Regions from separate parts of the Halomonas sp. PBN3 genome, predicted to be linked through region 1. Evidence: predicted binding sites of a transcription regulator. Region 1 holds the regulator's gene; each other region holds the start of a gene.
What was found. Region 1 encodes sigma-54, which starts transcription at its own class of promoters, with help from an activator protein. Its sites were predicted from a motif close to TGGCACNNNNNTTGCTNT; they were not measured.

Region 1 (4,938 bases):
CAGCAGTAAGGGAGTCCATGAAGACCCTTCACGCCCGCCACCTCGCCAAGAGCTACAAGCGCCGCCGCGTGGTCCAGGACATCGGCCTGTCGATCCGCCAGGGCAGCATCGTCGGCCTGCTGGGCCCCAACGGCGCCGGCAAGACCACCTCCTTCTACATGATCGTCGGCCTGGTGCGCGCCGACGCCGGGACGGTGGCCATCGACGACCAGGACCTCTCCCGCGCGGCCATGCACGAGCGCGCCCGGGCCGGCATCGGCTACCTGCCCCAGGAGGCCTCGATCTTCCGCAAGCTGTCGGTGGCCGACAACATCCTGGCGATCCTCGAGACCCGCCGCGACCTTGACCGCGCCGCCCGCCACGCCCGCCTGGAGGAGCTCCTCGAGGAGTTCCACGTCAACCACATCCGCGACAACCTCGGCATGAGCCTCTCCGGCGGCGAGCGCCGGCGGGTCGAGATCGCCCGCGCCCTGGCGACCGAACCCGCCTTCATCCTGCTCGACGAGCCCTTCGCCGGGGTCGACCCCATCTCGGTGGGCGAGATCAAGGGGATCATCCGCCAGCTTAAGGCCCGCGGCATCGGGGTGCTGATTACCGACCACAACGTCCGCGAGACCCTCGACATCTGCGACACCGCCTACATCGTCGGCGACGGCAAGATCATCGCCGAGGGGGACGCCGCGGCGATCCTCGCCAACCAGCGGGTTCGCGAGGTCTACCTGGGGCAGGACTTCCGGCTCTGAAGCGGACATGCGCGCCAAGCCGCTGACCACCATATCGTTATTCGCTTGTGGCACGCCTCGCGCGTCTGGCACGGAAGTTGCTTTAGCCACGCTTGCGCGCGTCGTCGCCAGGCGCTAGGGTGAGGCTTTCCGACACGCCAGGAGGACGCCTCCCATGGCCATGAAGGCTTCCCTGCAGCTGCGGGTCGGCACCCAGCTGACCATGACGCCCCAGCTGCAGCAGGCCATCGCCCTGCTGCAGCTCTCCACCCTGGACCTGCGCCAGGAGATCCAGCAGGCGATGGAGTCCAACCCCCTGCTGGAGCTCGACGAGGAGTTCGGCGAGCAGGCCAGCGTGGAAACGCCCGAGGAGGAGTGGGCAAGCGAGATCCCCGCGGAGCTGAGCACCGACAGCGAGTGGTCCGACACCTACACGGACCTAGCCGCCCCGGCGGGCGGCGAGGGGCCCGACTTCGAACGCCAGGCCGAGGGCCAGAGCCTGCGCGGCCACCTCGCCTGGCAGCTGGCGATGAGCGACCTGGCCCCGCGCGAGCGCCAGATCGCCGAGAGCCTGATCGATGCCGTGGACGACGCCGGCTACCTGTCCAGTCCCCTCGACGAGCTGTGCGAGGGGCTCAGGGCGCAGGGGCTGGCCGGGCTGCGCAGCCGCGAGGTGGAGGCGGTGCTGCTGCGCCTGCAGCAGTTCGAACCCACCGGGGTCTTCGCCCGGGACCTGCGCGAGTGTCTGGCGCTGCAGCTCGCCGCCCTCCCCGACGACACCCCCTGCCTGCCCCAGGCGCGGCGCCTGGTGCGCCAGTTCCTGGAGGCGCTGGCCGGCGACGACCGCCGCCTGCTCAAGCGCCGCCTGGGGCTCGACGACGCCGCCCTGGAAGCCACCATCGCCCTGGTGCGCGCCCTGGACCCACGCCCCGGCAGCGCCTTCGCCGGGGTCACCGACGACTACGTGGTTCCCGACCTGGTCGCCTACCACGACCGTCATGGCTGGCGGGTCGAGCTCAACCCCGAGGCGCTGCCGCGGCTGCGCATCCAGCCCGACTACGCGGCGCTGATCCGTCGCGCCGACACCAGCGACGACAACCGCTTCCTCAAGGACCACCTGCAGGAGGCGCGCTGGCTGATGAAGAGCCTGGCCAGCCGCAACGACACCCTGCTGCGGGTCGGGCGTGAGATCCTGGCACGCCAGCTCGACTTCCTGGAGCAGGGCGAGGAGGCGATGAAGCCGCTGATCCTGGCCGACATCGCCGAGGCGGTGGAGATGCACGAGTCGACCATCTCCCGGGTCACCACCCAGAAGTTCATCCATACCCCTCGCGGGGTCTTCGAGCTCAAGTACTTCTTCTCCAGCCAGGTGGGTGGCGAGGGGGACGGCGACGCCCACTCCAGCACCGCCATCCGTGCCCGCCTCCGCAAGCTGATCCAGGAGGAGCCGCCGCGCAAGCCGCTCTCCGACAGCAAGCTGGTCGCCCTGCTGGACGAGGCCGGCATCAAGGTGGCACGCCGCACCGTAGCCAAGTACCGCGAGGCGATGGGCATCCCCTCCTCCAGCGAGCGCAAGCGGCTCCGCTGACCCGCGTCAAGGCGCCGTCCCACGCGCCTGGCGCGGGGGGTATGCAAGGCAGGAAAAAGGGTTACAATCGAATCACAACCAACGAGCAAGGAGCGTGTCATGCAAGTCAATATCACCGGCCATCATGTGGAACTGACCGATGCCCTGCGTGACTATGTGAACGAGAAGCTGACTCGCGTGGAGCGCCACTACGACAACATCACCACCGTGCAGGTGACCCTGTCCGTGGAGAAGGAGCGCCAGTCCGCCGCCTGCACCCTGCATGCCGCCGGTGCCGACCTGCACGCCGAGGCGCAGGAGAATGACATGTATGCCGCCATCGACGCCCTGGCCGACAAGCTGGACCGTCAGCTGGTGAAGCACAAGGAGAAGGCCCAGGCCCGCGCCCAGGGCGCCGGCGCCCGCTGAACCCACGATGTCACTGGACGCCATCCTGCCCCCCGAGCGCACCCTGTTCGATGTGCCCGGGGGGAGCAAGAAACGGGTGCTTGAGTTCTTCAGCACCTTCATCGCCCAGAACACTCCCAGCCTCGACAGCCAGGAGGTCTTCGCGCGCCTGATCGCCCGTGAACGCCTGGGCAGCACGGGGATCGGCAACGGCGTGGCGATCCCGCATGCCAGAAGCCCCCACTGCAAGAGGCCCGTCGCCGCCTTCCTCAGGCTCGCCGAGCCGGTGGACTTCGACGCCATCGACGGCGAACCGGTGGACCTAGTGTTCGTGCTGCTGGTGCCCGAGGAGGCCGACGCCGCCCACCTGGCGCTGCTGGCCGAGGTCGCCGGCATCATGAACGATGCCGAGACCCGCTCACGGCTTCGCGGCAGCCAGAGCCAGCGCGACCTCCACGAGCGCCTGATCGAGGCGATCCGACGACAGGGCTGAGGCCCCCCCGACCAGGAGACCCCCATGCAGCTCGTGATCATCAGCGGCCGTTCCGGTTCGGGGAAGTCGATCGCGCTGCAGGCCCTGGAGGACCTCGGCTACTACGCCATCGACAACCTGCCGGCGATGCTGCTGGGCTCGCTGGTGGACGAGCTGGGGGACCCTGCCTCGCCGCGCTCCTCCATCGCGGTGAGCATCGATGCCCGCAACCTGCCCCAGGCGCTCCAGCGCTTCCCCAGCCTGCTCGCGGAGGTGCGCGGACGCGGCATCGACTGCCAGGTGATCTACCTGACCACCGATGCTCGCATCCTGATCGAGCGCTACTCCGCCACCCGCCGCCGCCACCCGCTGACCCGGGGCAGCGAGATGACCCTCGCCGAGGCGATCGACTCCGAGGAGCGCGCGCTGGCGGAGATCCGTGACCTGGCCGACCTGGTGATCGACACCTCGCGCCTCACGGTGCACGAGCTGCGCGGGCGCATCGGCGACCAGGTCGCCGGCCACCGCCCCGAGCAGCTGACCCTCACCGTGGAGTCCTTCGGCTTCAAGCGCGGGGTACCGCTGGACGCCGACCTGGTGTTCGACGCGCGCTGCCTGCCCAACCCCTACTGGGACCCTCGCCTGCGTCCCTACAACGGCCGCGACGAGGCGATCGTGACCTTCCTCGAGGGCTACCCGATGGTGGCCGAGATGCTCGACGACATCGAGGCCTGGCTGGCGCGCTGGCTACCCGCCTACCGCGCCAGCCATCGCAGCTACCTGACCGTGGCCATCGGCTGTACCGGCGGCCAGCACCGCTCGGTCTACCTCGCCGAACGCCTGGCCAGGCGACTGGCGGCGGCCCATCCCCATGTCAGGCTGCGCCACCGCGAACTGGGCCTGCAGGACACCCTCGCCGCCCCCGCCGATCAAGGACGATAAGCGTGCCTCAACGCCAGCTGACCCTCACCAACAAGCGCGGGCTGCACGCCCGCGCCGCCACGCGGCTGGTACAGTGCTGCCAGCCCTTCACCGCCCGCGTCAGCGTGGCCAACGGCGCCCTGGCGGGCGATGCCGACAACATCATGTCGCTGTTGATGCTGGCCGCCCCCTGCGGCACCACGCTCACGGTAAGCGCCGAGGGCGAGGACGCCGAGGCGGCGCTGGACGCCGTGGAGGCGCTGTTCGCGGCCAACTTCGACGAGGAAGCCTAGCTCCCGGCGACGGTCATCTCGTCGATCAGCCAGCTGCCGGTATGGATGCTGCCGCGGGTGTCGGTGTCGCTGCCGATGCCGGCGAGGCCCCGGAACATCGCCTCCAGGTTACCGGCGATGGTGAACTCCTCCACCGGGTACTGGATCTCGCCGTCCTCCACCCAGAAGCCGGCGGCGCCGCGGGAGTAGTCCCCGGTCACGGCGTTGACCCCCTGCCCCATCAGCTCGGTCACCACCACCCCGCGGCCCATGCGCGACAAGAGCTCGTCGCGCGGCGTGAGCGGGGCGTCGATGCGCAGGTTGCGCGCCCCGCCGGCGTTGGCGGTGGTCTGCATGCCGAGCCGCCGGGCGCTGTAAGCGGAGAGCATATAGCTGGCCAGACGCCCCTGGTCGATGAAGACGTTGTCGCGGGTCTGCACGCCGTCGTTGTCGAAGGGGGAGCTGGCCATGGCGCCGACCTCCATGGGGCGCTCGCTGAGGCCGAACCACTCGGGGAAGAGCGCATCGCCCAGGCGGTCACAGAGGAAGGAGGCCTGGCGGAAGAGCGCCCCGCCG
Region 2 (4,938 bases), on a different contig from region 1:
GTCCGCTGGAGGGCTGGCTTCCCCCGCACGAGATCGAGGCGCTGCTGGAGCTGATGCACCGTTTCGGCGGTTTCGTCAGCATGCGCAGCCGCAACGACGGCAGCGACAGCCCCTACGAGATCAACATCACCTGGTTCGACGCCATGAAGGGGACGCGGCGCGGGCCGGATCCCTGGCAGGTGCAGCGCTTCCTGTGCGGCCAGCAGCTGATGCTTGGCCTGCAGGGCATCCCCGCGCTCTACCTCCACGTGCTGACGGGAACCCTCAACGATCTGGAGGGGGTGGAGCGCAGCGGACGCCTGCGCTCCATCAACCGGCGCCGCTGGCACCGCGACGAGCTGGAGCTGCTGCTGGACAGCCCCGATACGCCGACCCGGATGGTCTTCGAGGCGCTGACCCGCCGGCTGGCGGTGCGCCGCCGCGAGCCCTGCTTCCACCCCGACGCCTCCCAGCGGGTGCTGGAGACCCCGCGCGAGCTGCTGGCGCTGGAGCGCGGCCCGCTGCCCGACGGGCGTCGCCTGCTGGCGATCCACAACGTCACCGACGCCCCCCAGCCGCTGGCGCTGCCAGCCCTGGCCGAGGGTGACTGGTTCGACCTGCTGGAGGAAGCCCCTTGGGCGCCAGTGGCGAGCCTGGCGCCCTATCGCTGCCTGTGGCTGGTGCAGGCGCCCTGAGCGATGGCCGCCTCATACGCGGTTCATTGGGCGACAGGCCTTATCGCCATGCGCCAACCCGGCTACACCTCCCCGCGGTTATCGGCCTCCACGGCGTCGTGGAGCCGCTCCGGCAGGTCCGGGATCGCCGAGCGCACCCGGTTCCAGCTGGGGATGAAAGGGCGCTCGCCGGGGTTGTCGAGGAAGGCGCTACCGGCCTCCAGCAGGTTGGCGGCGAACAGCTCCACCGCCCGCTCCTCGCCATGGCGATCCAGCGAGAGGCCGTTCATTCGTGCGTCGTGGTCGTAGGCCTCGATCAGGTCCAGGGCCAGGCGGTAGTAGGTGGCCTTGAGGGTGCGGAAGCCCTCGGCGCTGAAGGTCACCCCCTGGGTGGCCAGCTTGCGATAGAGCGCCTTGGCGATGTCCAGGCTCATGCGGTTGAGCCCGCCCGAGGGGTCGTCGGCGGAGACCGGCTGGTGCTTGTGGTCGTAGGCGTCGGCCAGGTCCACCTGACAGAGCCGCTTGGTGGAGTGGTTGCGGTGCACCTCGGAGAGCACGCCAATCTCCAGGCCCCAGTCGGCGGGGATGCGGATGCCGTCGAGCACCTCGGCGCGCATGGAGAACTCCCCCGAGAGCGGGTAGCGGTAGCTGTCCAGGTACTCCAGGTAGGGCAGCGGGCCATGCATCGCCTTGAGCGCCCGCAGCAGCGGGGTGACCATCAGCCGTGCCACCCGCCCGTTGAGCCGCCCCTCGGCGATGCGTGGGTAGTAGCCCTTGCAGAACTCGTAGTTGAAGTGGGGATGGGCCACCGGGTAGAAGAGCCGCGCCAGCAGGCCGCGATCGTAGGTGAGGATATCGCAGTCGTGCAGCGCCACCACGGCGCCGCGCCCGGAGGCCTGGACGAAGCCGGCGCAGTACCAGACGTTGCGCCCCTTGCCGGGCTCCCGGGGCGAGAGGCCGTGCTCCTCCAGCTCGGCATCCAGGGCGCGCAGGCGCGGGCCATCGTTCCAGAGGATGCGATGGCGCTGGGGCAAGCGGGCGAAGAACTCCCGCGCGTGTCGGAACTGCGCGCGGTCGGCCCGGTCCAGGCCGATCACCACCTCGGCGAGGTAGGGCACCTCGGCAAGCGCCGTGACGATGCGCTCCAGAGCCGGCCCCTCCAGCTCGGAGTAGAGCGAGGGCAGGATCAGGCTCATCGGGCGGCGGCGCGAGAAGCCCACCAGGTCCGCCTCCAGGGCCTCCAGCGGGCGCCGGGTCAGGTTGTGGAAGTCGGTGATGATGCCGTTCTGGTGGAAGTCGCTCATGCCGTCGCCCTCCTGGCCCCGTCATCGCCGGCGTGGCTCACCGCCGGCCCCGGCCGGCGGTCGGCTCGCCCCCACCAGTGGGCCACCCCCTCGGCCCAGCCGGCGGGACCGGTCGCCGCGCTGCGGTAGAGCGCCGGCTGGTCGGGCTCGACCACCAGGCCATGGCAGCCGCGTATCACCACCGCCTGGTCCACCGCCTCGAGCATGGGGATGTCGTTGGGACCGTCGCCCAGCGCCAGGGTCAGCGGACGGCGGCCGCGCAGCGCCTGGAAGCGCTCCACCAGCCAGGCCACGGCGCTGCCCTTGTGGGCCTCGCCGGTGGCATGCCAGAAGCGCCCGCCGCGCACCAGCCGCAGGCCGTCGCCGGCCAGCCCCGCGCGCAGCGCCTCGAGCCCGGCCTCGTCGTCCTGCCACACCAGCGGCTCGCTGCCCTCGCGCATGCGCGCCAGCCGTGCCTCGGCCTCGGGGAGCCCGGTGAAGTCGACCAGCTCCTCAAGCGACATCGCGCTGATGGGGGTGAAGACCACGCCCAGTCGCGCCTGCCACACCGCCAGGCGCTTGCGAATGAAGCCGATGTCCATGCCCAGGGTACGGATCGCCAGGCCATCGGGGCCGGGACGATCGATGCGCGCATGGCACCAGGCCGGCGGCAGGCCGACCACGGCGCCGTTCTCGGCGACGAACGGGGTATCGGTCAGGTCCATCGCCTGGCGCAGCGGCATGATCTCGCTGCGGGTCTTGCTGGTCACCGGGATCACCGGCACCCCCAGCCGCCGCAGGCTCACCAGCCAGGGCCGGGCGGGCGACCAGTCATAGCGGTGGTGATCGAGCAGCGAGCCGTCCAGGTCGCTGAACAGCAGTCGCGGCGTCAGGGCCGCATCGAGGCCGGCGTCCGGCGTGAGGCGTGGATCGGTCATGACAGCTCCCGGGCGGTCGACTGGGGCACATGCCCCTCACTGCTGATGCACAGGACATGCCAGCTCGCACAGGGCGTGCCAGCCTGCCGTTCCGGGCGGATCGGCAGCGCAGGCCGCGGAGAACCAGGCGGCGACGCCCCGCGGCCGCACCATGACGGTGCACGACTGCACCAACGCAAGGCGCCCCGAGGCGAAGAGCCTCGGGGCGCCGGATCACAAGCCTCGGGAGGCGGGGTCAGAAGCGATAGCGCACGCCGACGCTGGCGGCGTCGAAGTCGTACTGGTCCTCGTCGAGGTAGCGCATGTAGTCCGCGCCCAGCGAGAGGTTGGGGGCAACGTCGAACTCGGCGCCGGCGCCGTAGGAGAAGCCGGATTCGCTGTCCACGTCGAAGTCGACATCGGTCATGCCGGCCAGGCCATAGAGGCGGAACTCCCGGGAGACCGGCAGGATGCCCTTGGCATAGAGGCCGGCCAGGGAGTCCAGCTCCACGCCGCCGTCGGAGCCGCCACCTCCGAGGTGGCCCTCCACGGCGAAGTAGTCGTTAAACTTCAGTCCGCCATTGAGGCGCAGGCCGGTGCCGTCGCGGCTGTCGGCACGACCGTCGGGGTCGAGCTCCCAGAATATGGCGTCGCCGCCCACATAGCCCTGGGGATAGGGGGGCTGCTGGGCCTGGGCAGCGGTGATGCCGGCGGCGAACAGGGCGGTCGTGATGGCGGCAAGCGTCAGGGTCTTCATGGCATCCTCCTTGTTAGTGAACACCGTTCTGCAACACCCCGAAGTGTGGTCCCGATTCGACCAAGGATCAAGGGACAAATGTGCAACCTTGCGCTACGCGCCGTCGCCGCCCGGCGACATGCCACCACCCTCTCCCGCCCGGCTATACTGGTGCCTCCACGCCACCGAGGACCCCGCATGCGTCACTGGCTGATCGCCAACACCCGAGCCGGCAGCGGCGCCCGCGGCGCCGACTTCTGGCGGCCCCGCCTGGCACGCGCCGGCATCGCGGCGCCGGAAGTGCGCGATATCGCCGACCAGGGGTGGGAGGCGGAGCTCGCGCCCGGCGACACCGTGCTGGTGGCCGGCGGCGACGGCTCGGTGAACCGGGTGGCCGGTGTCTGCCTGGCACGGGACGCCATCCTCGGCGTGCTCCCCTCCGGCACTGCCAACGACTTCGCCCGCAACCTGGCGCTGCCCGAGGACCCCGACGCCCTCTGTGCGCTGGTGGCCCGCGGGCCGACGGCGCGGCTGGATGTCGGCTGGCTCGACGACCGGCTGTTCCTCAACGTGGTGCATGTGGGCCTCGGTACCCTGCCGGCCACCCAGGCATCGCCGCGCCTGAAGCGCTGGCTGGGGCGCTTCAGCTACGCCGCCGTGCTGCCCCAGCTGCGTCACCTCGGCCTGCTGCGAGGCTTCCACGCGCGCCTGGAGGCCGACGACGCGCTCCTCGAGGAGCGCTGGCTGTCGCTGGCCATCGCCTCGGGGGCCTTTTTCGGCGGCGGCTTCAGGGTGCCCGGCGCCTCGCCCCGGGATGGCCGCCTGACCCTGGTGGCGGTGCGCCCGCGCCCCTGGTGGCAACTGCTGATGAGCTTCGTGATCACCCGCCTGCGCGGCCATACACCGGAGGACGACGAAAGCGTGCTGGTGCGCCAACCAACGACGTGCCGCATCGCCATGCCCCATGGGCACCGGGTGACCGCCGACGGCGAGTCCCTGGGCCACTTCCGCGAGATGACGCTGCGCGTCGAGCCCGCGGCGCTGCGGGTGATCGCCGGCCTCGGCTGAGCCTCTTCGCCTCCTTCAGGCCCGCCGGGAGAGCCCCAGCGCCACGACGCCAGCCACCACGATGCCGCCGCCGAGGAGCTGCACCGGAGTCAGCGCCTGACCCAGCACCAGGCAGCCGAGCACCAGCGCGGCCACCGGTTCGATGTTCATGGCCGGGGCGTTGCGCGCCATGTCGAGCCGCGGCACCGTGATGAACAGCGTCGAGAAGGCCAGGCCATAGAAGAGCCCCAGGGCGGCGAGTCCCCAGAGCCCCGCGGCACTTGCGGGCAGGGCCATGCCGC
Region 3 (4,938 bases), on a different contig from region 1:
CCGGCGGCGGCTGGGACTTCACCTGCCGCAGCGTCGGCAACGTGCTCCAGGAGCTGGACCTGGTGCCGGGCAACGTCCAGACCCTCAACATGGCCGGCGCCGGTGGCGGGGTGGCCTACGCCCACGTGGTCAGCAAGCGCGCCGGTGACGAGCAGCTGCTGGTGGCCGCCTCCACCGCCACCACCACCCGCCTGGCCCAGGGTCAGTTTCCGGGCATGAACGCCGACATGGTCAACTGGATCGGGGCGCTGGGGGCCGACTACGGGGTGATCGCCGTGGCCGCCGACTCCGAGTACCAGGACCTGCCGGCGCTGATGGCGGCCATCGACGAGGACCCGCGCAGCGTCAAGTTCGCCGGCGGCAGCGCCAAGGGCGGCTGGGACCACCTCAAGGTGCTGATCACCGCGAATGCGGCCGGGGTCGATGAGCTGCCGCGTATCCCGTATCTCTCCTACAACAACGGCGGCGAGGCCATGACCCAGGTCGTCGGTGGCCATGTCGACGCCTTCACCGGCGATATCTCCGAGGCCCAGGGCTTCATGGAGTCGGGGGACCTCAGGGTGCTCGCGGTGCTTGCCGAGGAGCGCTTGCCGGGGGAGGAGTTCAGCCACATTCCCACCGCCATCGAGCAGGGCATCGAGGCGCTGGGGCCCAACTGGCGTGGCTTCTATACGCCGGCCGAGATCTCCGATGAGGCGCGCCAGTACTGGATCGACGCCATGGACACCGTCTACGAGAGCGAGGAGTGGAAGGGGCTGATGACCAGCAACGGCCTGATGCCCTTCCACATGACCGCCGGCGAGTTCGAGACCTTCGTCAAGGAGCAGATCGCCGATATCGAGCAGCTCTCCAAGGACATCGGCCTGATCCAATGAGCACCATGAACGATCGCATCTTCGGCATCCTGCTGATCGCCCTGGCTGTCGCGTACGGCTGGGGCGCCACCCAGCTCCCCGCACCCTTCGGCGGCAGCGAGGCGGTGGGTCCCGAGACCTTCCCGCTGCTGCTGTCGGTGGTGCTCGTGCTCTCCAGCCTCTACCTCATCGTGCGCCCCGACCCCGACAACGCCTGGCCCTGGAGCCGTACCGGCGTCGAGCTGGTGATCGCCGTGGTGGTGCTGCTGTGCTACGCGGCCCTGCTGCAGCCGTTGGGCTTCGTCCTCAGCACCACCCTGGCGGTGGGGACCCTGTGCTGGCGCATGGGCAGCGCCCCGCTCAGGGCCTTCGTCACCGGCGCGCTCGCTGGGGTGGCGGTGTTTCTGCTCTTCAACTTCGCCCTCGACCTGGCGCTGCCGATGGGCGTGCTGTCCTTCCTGGAGGTGAGCTGATGGAGACCCTCGGCTATCTGATCGACGGCTTCGGGGTGGCGCTCGCCCCGCACAACCTGATGTTCGCCCTGCTGGGCGCCTTCCTGGGCACCCTGATCGGCGCCCTGCCGGGGCTTGGGCCGGCCAACGGCGTGGCGATCCTGATCCCGCTGGCCTTCACCCTGGGCCTGGCCCCGGAGACTGCGCTGATCATGCTGACCGCGGTCTATGCAGGCGCCATGTATGGCGGGCGCATCTCCTCGATCCTGCTCAATATCCCCGGTGACGAGCCGGCGATGATGACCTGCCTGGACGGCTATCCCATGGCCCGGCAGGGCAAGGCTGCCGAGGCCCTGGCGATCTCCGCCGTGGCCTCCTTCATGGGCAGCCTGATCGCCACCATCGGGCTGATCCTGCTGGCGCCGCTGCTGGCGAAGTTCGCCCTGACCTTCGGCCCGGCGGAGTACTTCGCGCTCTTCCTGCTGGCTTTCGCCACCCTGGGCGGCATCACCGGCAAGAATCCCATGAAGACGGTGGTGGCGGCCTGCATCGGCCTGATGATCGCCACCGTGGGCATCGACAACACCGGGGTCCAGCGCTTCACCTTCGGTGTGCTCGAGCTCTACGAGGGAGTGGACTTCATCATCGCCATCGTCGGCCTGTTCGCCATCTCCGAGCTGCTGTTCTTCATCGAGGAGAAGGCCGGCGGCGGCAAGGAGAAGATGAGCGTCAATAAGCTGTCGCTCAAGTGGGCCGATATCAAGGGCATCATGCCCTCGAGCATCCGCGGCGGCGTGCTGGGCTTCATCGCCGGGGTGCTGCCCGGTGCCGGCGCCTCGCTCGGCAGCTTCATCGGCTACACCCTGGAGAAGAAGGTGGTGGGCAAGAAGGGCTACTTCGGCGAGGGTGACCCGCGCGGCGTGGCCGGACCCGAGGCCGGCAACAACGGCGCTTCCAGCGGGGCACTGGTGCCCATGCTCACCCTGGGCGTGCCGGGCAGCGGCACCACCGCGGTGCTGCTGGCGCTGCTGATTTCCCTGAACATCACCCCAGGGCCGCTGATGTTCACCCAGAACGCGGATATCGTCTGGGGCGTGATCGCGGCACTGCTGATCGGCAACTTCCTGCTGCTGGTGCTCAACATACCGCTGGTGGGCATCTTCGTGAAGCTGCTCTCGGTGCCGCCGATGTTCCTGCTGCCGATCGTGACCATGATCGCCTTCGTGGGGATCTACTCGATCAGCAATACCACCTTCGACCTCTACTTCATGGTGGCCTTCGGAGTGGCCGGGTACATCTTCCGCAAGCTGGAGATCCCACTGGTGCCGATCATCCTCGGCCTGCTGCTGGGGCCGGAGATGGAGAAGAACCTGCGCCACGCCATGGACATTTCCGACGGCGACTGGACCATCCTGTGGGACAGCGGCCTGGCCATCGGCCTGTGGGTGTTCGCGGGGCTGGGGCTGATCCTGCCCTACATCGTCGGCCCGCTGCTGCGTCGGCGCATGAAGGTTACCACCGGTACAGGGGGACCCGAGGGCGATTGATCCTCACTCGCCATGTAAGGGCCCACTCACCACGCAAGGGCCCACTCACCATGCAAGGGCCCAGTGGGGGCGCCGGTCGATCCGGCGCCCCTTTTCTTCTTCGTCTCCGGCCGTGCTGTGTCAACACGGTGCGTTGCACCAGGGGCAGGGTCGATCCTGGGGCAGCCTGGTGTCTCCTTGCACCAGGATGTCGCCTGCCGTTGCCCGCCTGCTTCCGGAAGACAAGGTGCAACTGGTTGAATCAGGATAGGAAAATCCCCCTCGAGTCGGTGTGGCACATTCCTTGCGATAACAGCGCGAGACATCCTGCGATGGCCTCTCGCTGACTCAATCGACAACAACATCGAGCGCAAGGAGATCCCATGATCCCGTCATCCGTGACCCGCACCTCCCGCTGGCTGGCCGTACCGCTGCTCGGCGCCACCGTGGCATCCTCCGCCCTGGCCCAGGAAGACCCCATCAGGGTCGGCATCCTGCACTCCCTCTCCGGCACCATGGCGATCAGCGAGACGGTGCTCAAGGACACCGTGGAGATGCTGATCGAACAGCAGAACGCCGAGGGCGGGCTGCTCGGCCGTGAACTGGAGGCGGTGGTGGTGGACCCGGCCTCGGACTGGCCGCTGTTCGCCGAGAAGGCGCGCGAGCTGCTGGCCCAGGAGGAGGTCGACGTCATCTTCGGCAACTGGACCTCGGTATCGCGCAAGTCGGTGCTGCCGGTGGTCGAGGAGCTCAACGGCCTGCTCTTCTACCCGGTGCAGTACGAGGGCGAGGAGTCCTCCGAGAACGTCTTCTATACCGGGGCGGCCCCCAACCAGCAGGCGGTCCCCGCGGTCGACTACCTGATGAACAGCGTCGGCGTGGAGCGCTGGGTGCTGGCCGGCACCGATTACGTCTACCCGCGTACCACCAACAAGATCCTCGAGGCCTACCTCAAGTCCTTCGGCGTCGCCGACGACGACATCATGGTCAACTACACGCCCTTCGGTCACTCCGATTGGCAGAACATCGTCTCCGAGATCAAGGCCTTCGGCAGTGAGGGCAAGAAGACCGCGGTGGTCTCGACGATCAACGGCGACGCCAACGTGCCCTTCTACCGCGAGCTCGGCAACCAGGGCATCGATGCCGCCGATATCCCGGTGGTGGCCTTCTCGGTGGGCGAGCAGGAGCTGACCGGCATCGATACCGCACCCCTGGTCGGGCACCTGGCGGCCTGGAACTACTTCATGAGCGTCGACACCGACGCCAACTACGACTTCATCGACGCCTGGATCGACTACACCGGCGACGAGATGGCGGTGACCAACGATCCCATGGAGGCCCACTACATCGGCTTCAACATGTGGACCGAGGCCGTGCGCAAGGCCGGCACCACCGAGGTCGACGCGGTCAAGGAGGCCATCATCGGGGTCAGCGTCCCCAACCTTTCCGGCGGCTATGCGGCGATGATGCCCAACCACCACATCACCAAGCCGGTGCTGATCGGCGAGATCCAGGACAACGGGCAGTTCTCCATCGTCTGGGAGACCCCCTCCACGGTGGCCGGCGACGCCTGGTCCGACTACCTGGAGGGCTCCCGGGACCTGATCAGCGACTGGCGCAAGCCCATGGAGTGCGGCAACTACAACGTCGTCAAGGGGAGCTGCGGGGGCAGCGAGGCCCAGGAAGAGGTCGCCTCTGCCGAATAGGACCCGATTGCCACCGGGTCGCCCCTGACCCGGTGGCAGTGACACGCCACTCGACGAACCTTCCCAGGACATGCCCATGACGATTCCCCCCTGCCTCGGGCGGCTGCTGGCCCTGTGCCTGCTGGCCTGGCTGCCGCTGGTCGCCAGTGCCCAGGATGACCCCGGCCAGGCCCTCCTCGAACCCCTGGATGCCTCTTCCTACGCCCGGATGGGCGAGGCCATCGAGGCCATCATCGACAGCGGCGACGAGCGCAGCCGTGGTTGGCTGGAGGCGCTGCTGGGCGGCAAGCTGCAGCGCCACAAGGAGACGGGTCGCTTCGTGGTGGTACTCGAGAACCGCGGGCGTGATTGGCCGATCGCCGATGCCCTCACCGGCGAGACCCTCGGCGAGATGTCGCGG

Region 2: the regulator sigma-54 is predicted to act here: its motif matches at 2,919-2,936, upstream of Q673_RS29640 (HAD-IIB family hydrolase).
Region 3: the regulator sigma-54 is predicted to act here: its motif matches at 3,126-3,143, upstream of urtA (urea ABC transporter substrate-binding protein).

Annotation. Positions count from the first base shown of each region.
Region 1 covers NZ_AXCA01000157.1:172,118-177,055, reverse strand. The annotation lists gene lptA (lipopolysaccharide transport periplasmic protein LptA) at 1-9, shown strand, start outside; gene lptB (LPS export ABC transporter ATP-binding protein) at 18-743, shown strand; gene Q673_RS27490 (RNA polymerase factor sigma-54) at 898-2,310, shown strand; gene hpf (ribosome hibernation-promoting factor, HPF/YfiA family) at 2,410-2,718, shown strand; gene ptsN (PTS IIA-like nitrogen regulatory protein PtsN) at 2,726-3,190, shown strand; gene rapZ (RNase adapter RapZ) at 3,215-4,111, shown strand; gene Q673_RS27470 (HPr family phosphocarrier protein) at 4,114-4,383, shown strand; gene pmbA (metalloprotease PmbA) at 4,380-4,938, opposite strand, start outside.
Region 2 covers NZ_AXCA01000163.1:195,186-200,123, reverse strand. The annotation lists gene Q673_RS29650 (sugar phosphorylase) at 1-674, shown strand, start outside; gene Q673_RS29645 (glycosyl transferase) at 737-1,957, opposite strand; gene Q673_RS29640 (HAD-IIB family hydrolase) at 1,954-2,874, opposite strand; gene Q673_RS29635 (porin family protein) at 3,110-3,610, opposite strand; gene Q673_RS29630 (diacylglycerol/lipid kinase family protein) at 3,788-4,657, shown strand; gene Q673_RS29625 (DMT family transporter) at 4,673-4,938, opposite strand, start outside.
Region 3 covers NZ_AXCA01000038.1:4,827-9,764, reverse strand. The annotation lists gene Q673_RS21845 (Bug family tripartite tricarboxylate transporter substrate binding protein) at 1-875, shown strand, start outside; gene Q673_RS21840 (tripartite tricarboxylate transporter TctB family protein) at 872-1,327, shown strand; gene Q673_RS21835 (tripartite tricarboxylate transporter permease) at 1,327-2,853, shown strand; gene urtA (urea ABC transporter substrate-binding protein) at 3,216-4,538, shown strand; gene urtB (urea ABC transporter permease subunit UrtB) at 4,615-4,938, shown strand, end outside.